Regions from separate parts of the Priestia sp. GS2 genome, predicted to be linked through region 4. Evidence: riboswitches for the same ligand, from Rfam matches in the RefSeq annotation. Region 4 holds a riboswitch; each other region holds the start of a gene.
The links. A riboswitch is a leader RNA that binds a small molecule or an ion and turns the genes downstream of it on or off. The one in region 4 is predicted to bind cobalamin.
Positions count from the first base shown of each region.

Region 1: linked by a shared signal. The riboswitch ahead of metE (5-methyltetrahydropteroyltriglutamate--homocysteine S-methyltransferase) and the one ahead of V2145_RS19680 (hypothetical protein) in region 4 are both predicted to bind cobalamin.
Region 2: linked by a shared signal. The riboswitch ahead of V2145_RS00350 (ribonucleoside-diphosphate reductase subunit alpha) and the one ahead of V2145_RS19680 (hypothetical protein) in region 4 are both predicted to bind cobalamin.
Region 3: linked by a shared signal. The riboswitch ahead of V2145_RS11215 (ABC transporter substrate-binding protein) and the one ahead of V2145_RS19680 (hypothetical protein) in region 4 are both predicted to bind cobalamin.

Region 1 covers NZ_JAZGJX010000001.1:1,367,777-1,369,970, forward strand. Annotated here, with positions in the region: gene V2145_RS07100 (DHH family phosphoesterase) at 1-159, shown strand, start outside; gene V2145_RS07105 (SDR family NAD(P)-dependent oxidoreductase) at 184-933, shown strand; cobalamin riboswitch at 1,119-1,305, shown strand; gene metE (5-methyltetrahydropteroyltriglutamate--homocysteine S-methyltransferase) at 1,448-2,194, shown strand, end outside.
Region 2 covers NZ_JAZGJX010000001.1:60,550-62,743, forward strand. Annotated here, with positions in the region: gene menC (o-succinylbenzoate synthase) at 1-185, shown strand, start outside; cobalamin riboswitch at 599-784, shown strand; gene V2145_RS00350 (ribonucleoside-diphosphate reductase subunit alpha) at 967-2,194, shown strand, end outside.
Region 3 covers NZ_JAZGJX010000001.1:2,153,429-2,155,622, forward strand. Annotated here, with positions in the region: gene V2145_RS11215 (ABC transporter substrate-binding protein) at 23-964, opposite strand; cobalamin riboswitch at 1,127-1,308, opposite strand; gene V2145_RS11220 (DinB family protein) at 1,511-2,014, opposite strand; gene V2145_RS11225 (thioredoxin family protein) at 2,163-2,194, opposite strand, start outside.
Region 4 covers NZ_JAZGJX010000002.1:71,760-73,953, reverse strand. Annotated here, with positions in the region: gene V2145_RS19690 ((deoxy)nucleoside triphosphate pyrophosphohydrolase) at 1-67, opposite strand, end outside; gene V2145_RS19685 (DUF3923 family protein) at 150-371, opposite strand; cobalamin riboswitch at 623-822, shown strand; gene V2145_RS19680 (hypothetical protein) at 987-1,220, shown strand; gene mmgD (citrate synthase) at 1,210-2,194, shown strand, end outside.

The DNA.
Region 1 (2,194 bases), on a different contig from region 4:
GGATTTCGAGCGGTGAAAGATGAGATTAATTTAGCTGAAATCGTTGGTCACATTGGCGGTGGAGGTCATCCAAAAGCATCTGGCTGCAAATTAACGAGCGATACATTTAAATTATTTGTAACGGATCACTTGTTTCAACCAGAAGAAAAAGGTGAATGAATTAAGTATAGAGGAGGGATAACTTTGACATTTGAACGTGAGGTTGTTGTGGTAACCGGTGGCGCAAGTGGAATTGGAAAAGGTGTGGTAAGCGCCTACGCCAAAAAAGGTGCTAAAGTAGTGATTGCAGATATTGATGAAGAACAAGGGAATAAACATGCTAAAACGCTGCGTGAAACAGGCGTGCAAGCAATGTTTATTCCCACAGATGTAAGAAAAGAAGAGGATGTTATCAACCTCATCAAAGAAACTGTTTCAGCGTATGGCTCAATTACCATTTTGGTTAATAATGCTGGGATAACAAAGTGGAAGTCTCCTTATGAGTTAACGCTAGATGAATGGGACGATATCATAAATCTTAATTTACGAAGCGTATTTTTATGCTCAAGAGAAGCAGCAAAAGTGATGCGGAATAACAAAATGGGTGGTTCCATTGTAAACTTAGCTTCTACTCGTACTGTTATGTCAGAGCCAAATACTGAAGCATATGCTGCTACAAAAGGTGGTATTGTGGCGCTAACGCATGCTCTTGCCATTTCACTTGGACCAGACAAGATTACCGTCAACGCAATTTCGCCTGGGTGGATTGAGACCCAGCAATATGAAGAACTTCGAGATATTGATCATGCTCAGCATCCATCTAATCGAGTTGGTACTCCAGAAGATATTGCAAAAGCGTGTCTTTATCTAACGCACCCAGACAATGATTTTGTAACGGGAACGAACGTAGTTGTAGATGGTGGAATGACCCGCAAGATGATTTATGAACATTAACTAAAGTAAGCGTGCAAGCAGGCTATAGGCTATACCTATAGCCTGCTATTTTTATTTTCTATAAAAGCTTAGTTATATGAAAGCGTATTCTTTATAAAAATTAGAAAAATCAGACTTGATTTAATTATCGAAATCATGTATCGTTATGTTCAATTCCTTTCTGAAAGGGAATTAGTGTATAAAGTGAATATGTTCATGCAAGAGGTGCTAAGACGCTTGTTTTAGCTTAAAAGGGAAGATCGGTGAAAATCCGACACGGTCGCGCCACTGTAAAGAGGAGCTTATTATCAGTAAACCACTGTTTATGAAATGGGAAGGTGATAATAAGCGATGATTCTAAGTCAGGAGACCTGCCTGTTGTTTGCACTCACAACCTACGCGTAATAGGGAGAGGTGATTAGCTTGGTATTGAAACAAAAGTATATGTTGTTCAATACTTCTTAAAGCTGTCGTCTAACTCTCTTTCAAGAGAGTTTTTTTATTGCAGAAAAATAGACGAAACGAGGAGATTGAAATGACAATTAACACAGCAACAATTGGATATCCAAGAATCGGTAGAAATAGAGAATGGAAAAAAGCAATTGAGTCTTATTGGAAGCAGGAATTAACAGAAGCAGAGTTGCACAACGAGCTTCATGAGTTATATGTTAATCAACTTCGTATTCAAAAAGATAAGGGGATTGATTTTGTTTCAGTAGGTGATTTTAGTTACTACGATCACATGCTTGATACCGCGGTTATGTTTAATATTATTCCAAACCGTTTTAAACAGCAAAATCTATCTTCTCTTGATACATATTATGCAATGGCAAGAGGGAATAAAGAAGCAGAGGCATGTGAAATGACTAAGTGGTTTAATACCAATTATCACTACATTGTCCCAGAGTTTACTGACGTAAAGCCAGTATTAAATGAAAACAGACCGTTAGCATATTGGCAAAAAGCAAAGGACGAATTAGCACTTAACGGTAAGCCGTTCCTAATTGGACCAGCAACCTTCATCTTATTAGGTAAAGGATTTAAGTCGGAAGAAGTATCAACTTTATTCGCTCAATTAACTCCGCTTTACATTCAAGTCATTAAGGAATTACATGAAGCAGGCGCAGAATGGATTCAAATCGACGAACCAATTTTTGTGACGAACAAAGCAGAGGGATACTGGAAAGAAATTCAAGCATTTTATCAACGCGTTTCAGAGGAAGTGCCGGGTGCTAATCTCATCGTTCAAACGTATTTTGAAGCATTGGATAATTATCAATCT
Region 2 (2,194 bases), on a different contig from region 4:
TAGAACACTTCACCATCCCTGGGGATATTTCAGCTTCTGCACGTTATTGGAACAAGGATGTCATTCTCCCAGAAGTAGAAGTAAATAACGGGTTAATTCATGTGCCAAAAGAACCTGGTATTGGCTATCAGATTGATAGAGTGTTTTTAAATAAAGTTTCCACCTATCAAAAAATATATGAGTGATATAAATCCACTTTAAAAGTGGATTTTTTTATTGGGATTTCTTCTGAAGAGCCTGCTTTCTTATCGTTTATATAAAAGCTATCTATCAGGTGAAAAAAAGTTTGATTAAATTTCACAAATCAAATAGTATAACCAATCCGAAAAAACATGTTATGATGGAATAGTTTGATGAAAAATGAAGCTGTTTATAATAGCTAGTTGCTAATACATAACAAAACTTTTAAAAATTTCTTTTTTATATGTATGCAAGAAACCTTATTAAATAAAGGCGTAGAAGGGTATGTCAAGTAAGGGAAGGGAAAATGAGCGGAAATTTATTTTGAAAAAAATATTGTAGTTCTGTAAGTTGTCCCTTATAATGTGTTTATAACACAACATCTTGTTTTTAATTAAAACTTCATATACTATATTTTGTGTTTTCCAGTAAAAAAGGTGTCTGATAAAAGACTTAAAAGGGAATTTGGTGCAAATCCAAAACTGTCCCCGCAACTGTGAATGCTGATGAAATAAGGAATAGCCACTGTGAATAACAATCATGGGAAGGCCTTAGAGTAAAGCGAAGCATAAGTCAGGAGACCTGCCTTTTTTATGACGTTTTATCTTCTTCGGGAGGTGAGAGGATAGAGCGAGGATTGAGAAAAGACATTTCGTCTTCTTTTATCTTCGTTCTATTCGCTCACTGCGTCAGGTGAGCGATTTTTTTATGCTGGAGAAAAAGGAGGAACTTATTCTTATGATTAATACAACAGATTTAAATAAACTTGAAAAAGTAAATTATGATATGAAATTACTTGGTGAAAAATTTCCACAACTTGATTTTTCAGGGTATGAGGAAAAGGTAGTGGAAACAGTTGCTGCGAAAGAGAATATGACGGATGAAAAAATAGCAAACGTGTTTATTTTAGCAGCACTTGAGCGAATTTCTATGGATGAGCCGGATTGGACATATGTAGCAGCTCATATCTACTTACAAGAGCTATATCGCAAAGCTGCAGTTAATAGAAAATATGATCAAGGTGAAAGATATGGATTATTTTACCAACTAATTAAAGAACTTACAGACATCGGGATTTATAATAAACAGCTTCTGGATACATACTCTGTGGAGGAAATCAATGAGCTAGGCTTAGCCATTGATTATACAAAAGATAGCTTATTTACGTATATTGGTCTGTTAACATTAGCTGACCGATACTTAGCAACATCACATGATAAGCGTGTATATGAGCTACCACAGGAACGCTTTTTAATTATTGCTATGACGCTGATGGCAAATGAAAAGAAAGAAAATCGCTTAGCGTTGGTAAAAGAGTCATACTGGGCACTTTCTAATCTTTATATGACAGTAGCAACACCGACATTAGCAAACGCAGGGAAAAGCTATGGACAGCTATCAAGCTGTTTCATTGATACGGTCGATGATAGTTTACGAGGTATCTATGATAGCAATACGGACTTAGCAACATTGAGTAAAAACGGTGGTGGGATTGGCGTGTATCTGGGTCATATCCGTAGCCGAGGCAGCGATATAAAAGGGTTTAAAGGTGTATCATCAGGAACAATTCCTTGGATGAAACAGCTTAATAACACAGCTGTTAGTGTTGATCAACTAGGCCAACGCCAAGGGGCGATTGCTGTATATTTAGACGTGTGGCACAAGGATATTTTTTCTTTCTTAGATGCACGTTTAAACAATGGAGACGAGCGTCAGCGTACACATGACTTATTTACTGGCGTTTGCCTGCCTGATTTATTTATGGAAGCCGTTGAAAAACGTGAAGACTGGTATTTGTTCGATCCGCATGAAGTTCGTACGGTAATGGGGTATTCACTAGAAGACTTCTATGATGAAGAAGAAGGCAGCGGCTCCTTTAGAAATCGTTATCGTGAATGCATTGAAAATGAAGCTCTATCAAGAGAAAAAGTGCCTGCGATTGAAATTTTTAAACGAATTATGATTTCACAATTAGAAACAGGAACACCATATATGTTCTATCGTGATACAGTAA
Region 3 (2,194 bases), on a different contig from region 4:
TGGAATATGGTCCTTTTCTCGATTAATTATACACCTCAGGATATACGGCTTTTGCGAACTCTTCTAACCCTTCTACAATTCGTGGTCCAGGTCGATTTGTTTTATTAGAATCAACGTTTACAATTTGATTTTCTTTTACAGCTGTAATATCACTCCATGCTGGACGGCTTTTAATTTCTTTTGCGTCCCCATCATAGGTTGTAACAATTGTATCTGGGTTTAGCTCAACCACTTTCTCTTCCGAAAGTTTTACCCAACCTTCTTCATTTCCAGCTACGTTTTCTGCTCCGATTGTTTTAATCATTTCATCCATAAAAGTACCTTTACCAGTTGTATAAATCTCAGGTGCAGGTGAAACTTCTACCCATACTTTCTTACGATCTTCATCTTTAATTTCTTTCGCTTTTTCTTCAATTTCTGAAACAGCAGCTTTCATTTCGTTCACCGTGTTATCTGCTTCTTCTACTTTATTCGTTAGCTTCCCGATGTTTTCAATTGTTTCATACACGGTATTAAAATCCGTTGCATCGTTTACAACGAATAGCGGAATACCTGCACTTTCAATCTGCTTGAAAACTTCATCCGACATTCCCATGCTCGAACCGTGAGCTAACACTAGGTCTGGATTCAATGAAATAACTTTTTCCGCGTTGATATTCATATCCCCTACCTGTTCTTTTTCTTTCACGCTTGCAGGATAATCATCGTTGCTCGTTACGCCAACTAATTCCTTTTCAAGACCTAACTCATAAACGATTTCCGTGTTACTTGGCATAAGAGAAACAATTTTCTTAGGTGCTTGTTCAACCGTTACTTCTTCTCCTCTTGCATCTTTAACCGTAACAGCTTGCTCTTCTGTTTGCTTTGTTTGTTCTGTTTGTTTGCTTCCTTCATCAGTTGCGCCACAGGCTGCAAGAACAACAAGGAACATCGCAACAATAACAGATGATAACCACTTTTTCATTTAGATAACCCCTCCTATTTATGTATCGGTTATGAAGTCGCTCAGCACACATAAAAAAACTTTACTTTCAATCGAAAGTAAAGCAGGTAACGTTAAATGATGCGAATGACTTTCGCACTGTTTATGTACGTCAAATACCCTGCTTCCCCTCTCCTCGAAGGTTTCACAGTTGACAATAAGGCAGGTCTCCTGACTTACGTATATGATGTACTAAGCCTTCCCATTTTTCAAACAGTGGCATCTTTAGACATCTAACGTTTACAGTGGCGGGACCGCGTTGGACTTGCACCAAACTTCCCTTTTCACTCAATGTTAAAATTGAGACCTTATTGCTTCACGATTATTCACCTGTCTTAGTATAACGCACTCCATTCAAAATGGAAATAGAAAATCAACATAACGTTCATACATTTCAGGTCAGAAGTTCTATCAAAGTAATAGTAAGGCATAGATGCTTTTGCTATTGTATGGTTATGATAGGCTGAAAATTTAGGGGTAAGTCATTGGAGTCTTTAAAAAGACTCTTTTTTTATAGCCCAATTATCTTTAAAGAGGAGGATTTTCAACGCCTCTACCTTCCCATCCTTCTTTTGTGGGACCGTATACACCAAAAGGTTCAAGCCCAGCTTGACGTATAAGAACCGTAACTTGTCCACGATGATGGATAATATGCTTAATCAATCCCATTAAGATTTGAGCATTCGTCTCTTGTCGCCCAAAGGCTGTTTGTACTTCTTTTAATGTTTCATCTGTCCACTGCTGGCTAATCGCTTTTGCTACCTGTAAGCTGATTTTATTGAAAGTTTCCGCAAACTCTTTAGCACAGGAGGGCATATGTTCAGCATTTTCTAGCTTAGCTATTTCCACCCCAAAATGAACCAAATAGTCTGGAATATTTGTTGTAAAGTGCCATACAATTCTTCCTAGAGTGCGGCCTTCTGCATACACCTTTTGAGTTAACGCTTGATCAGTTAGACCTTCTAAAACTTTTTGAGTAAGCAGGGCTTCCCGGTTCCATTCTTTAATAAAGTCTTCTACTGTTATGTACATTCAAACCCCCTCCGTATCACCTTTTATTTCCATACAAGAATTATAAAACATACGTTCGTATTCTACAAGCTTGTTTTTCATCTAATAATCGGGTTCAAAACTCTATACAATAAAAGCTACTTGCTCATATAAACAAGTAGCTTTCAAATTAGATTGAGCTTAAAAACTCACGCACTGCTT
Region 4 (2,194 bases):
GAGCACATAGCACTTCATTTTGATCATTTTCAATAACGGCCGCAACGACCTTTATTTTTTTCTTCACGGTTCATTCTCCTTACAGCTGTTTTGTTTCATCATAACATAGGAGAGTAGGAGATTATAAGATCGGAATTGATAGGTAGGTTTCATTTACTCGTTCTTACATTAACAACAAGCCATACAATTTGAATCACAAGCGGAATGACAAAGGCAAGCACTAACACAATAAAGGATAATAGTTTAATCTCAGGGGTTTGAATGGCACCCGCTCCGTCCACTTTTCGCGTCCATACCATAATAGTGCCTAAAACAAATAGCATGGCCCAAAAACAGTTTGTAATCCACCAGGAAATCCATCGTTTTTTCATGAAATCGCTCCTTTCATCTTTGGCATAAAGCAAATTTACTTTTAAGTTTTTCCTTTATTATACAGGATTTATTATCCAATAATTAACAAAAACAATCTTTCTATATTTTATTTATGCTTTTGCCAGAGAGGTTATAAATGGATTTATAAGATAAGTGCTTTGAAAAATGAAGTGTTGTACAGTGTTAGCTAAGTGAAATGAAAATAAAAATTGTAAAAATTTATAAAATTTGATATGTTTAAAGTGAATTTAATATCGGTGTAGAAACAGGTGTAGGTGAAAGGTATCTTTTATCTGCTTAAAAGGGAAGTTCGGTTGGAGTCCGGCGCTGTCCCGCAACTGTATTTGGGAGCGATTCGAAAAACGCCACTGTTTTCATGGAAATGAAGATGGGAAGGTTCGAAGAGTGATGATCATAAGCCAGGAGACCTGCCTGTTTTAGCATGCATCAATACCTACGCGGATAGGGGGTGTTAAGTGCGAAGTGACAAACATGTTTTAAAAATGATTTAAATACATGTTTATTTGAGTATTGTCTCGCAGCTTAACAACTTCTTTGAGAAGTTGTTTTTTTATTGTTTTTTTACAGGGTACGCGTGATGGAGGTGAGCAGCTGTGGATGGATCAGTTGAGTATTTTGTGAATTACTTTAAAGCGAGCATTATGAATAACGTAGTGGCAGAGAACCCTTGTACACTTTCAGACTATTATCAGGAGTTAAGAGATTGCGTGGTAGACGAGAGGGGGGATGCTGAAAAGAAGGCTCTTTTTTTACACAATATTGAAAAGGCTTACAAAATAGTAGGTGAAGAGATATTTGGAATGGAGGAAAAGAGATATGGAGACTGAAGCGAGGTTTTTTCCAGGACTTGAAGGGGTTGTAGCTACTGAAACAAAAATTTCATTTCTCGATACCCAGCAAGGGAAAATTATTATTCAAGGATATGACCTGATTGAGCTATCAAAATCAAAGAGCTATCTTGATATGATCTATCTTTTACTAGAAGAAAGGCTCCCCAATAATAACGAGAAGAAATTAGTGGAAGAATTTTTAAAAGGAACGTATGACATTCCAGATGAACTGTTGGATGTCTTCCGCTTACTCCCTAACGGCACGCATCCAATGGATGGATTGCGAACAGGAATTTCGTTTCTTTCTGGCTTTGATACGAGGCTTGATGACCGCTCGCTATCAGTAAATAAAAGCCGTGCTTACAAGTTGTTAGGTAAAGTGCCTGCGATTGTGGCCAACAGCTACCGGTTAATTGAGAAGAAAGAACCTATTCGTCCCCTTAAAGAGTTATCGTATAGCGCAAATTTCTTTTATATGATCACCGGAAAGAAGCCATCGTCTCTGGAAGAGCAAATCTTTGATCGTTCACTTGTTTTATACAGTGAGCATGAGATGCCAAACTCAACGTTTACGGCGAGAGTCATTTCTTCTACTCAGTCTGATTTATACGGAGCGTTGACAGGAGCGGTTGCTTCTTTAAAAGGAAACCTGCATGGAGGAGCTAATGAAGCGGTAATGGAAATGCTTTTAGAAGCTGGTACTGTGGATAAATTTGAAGAGCTGCTGGCCGCTAAGCTTTATAAAAAAGAGCGTATCATGGGATTTGGACATCGCGTGTATATGAACAAGATTGATCCGCGCGCTTTAATGATGAAAGAGTCTCTCAAACAGCTATGCGACCTGCAAAGAGATGATCGTCTTTATCGCATGTGCGAGGCGGGCGAGGAACTTATGAAGCGTGAAAAAGGTCTTTATCCAAACTTAGATTACTACGCAGCACCTGTTTATTGGATGCTTGGTATTCCTATTT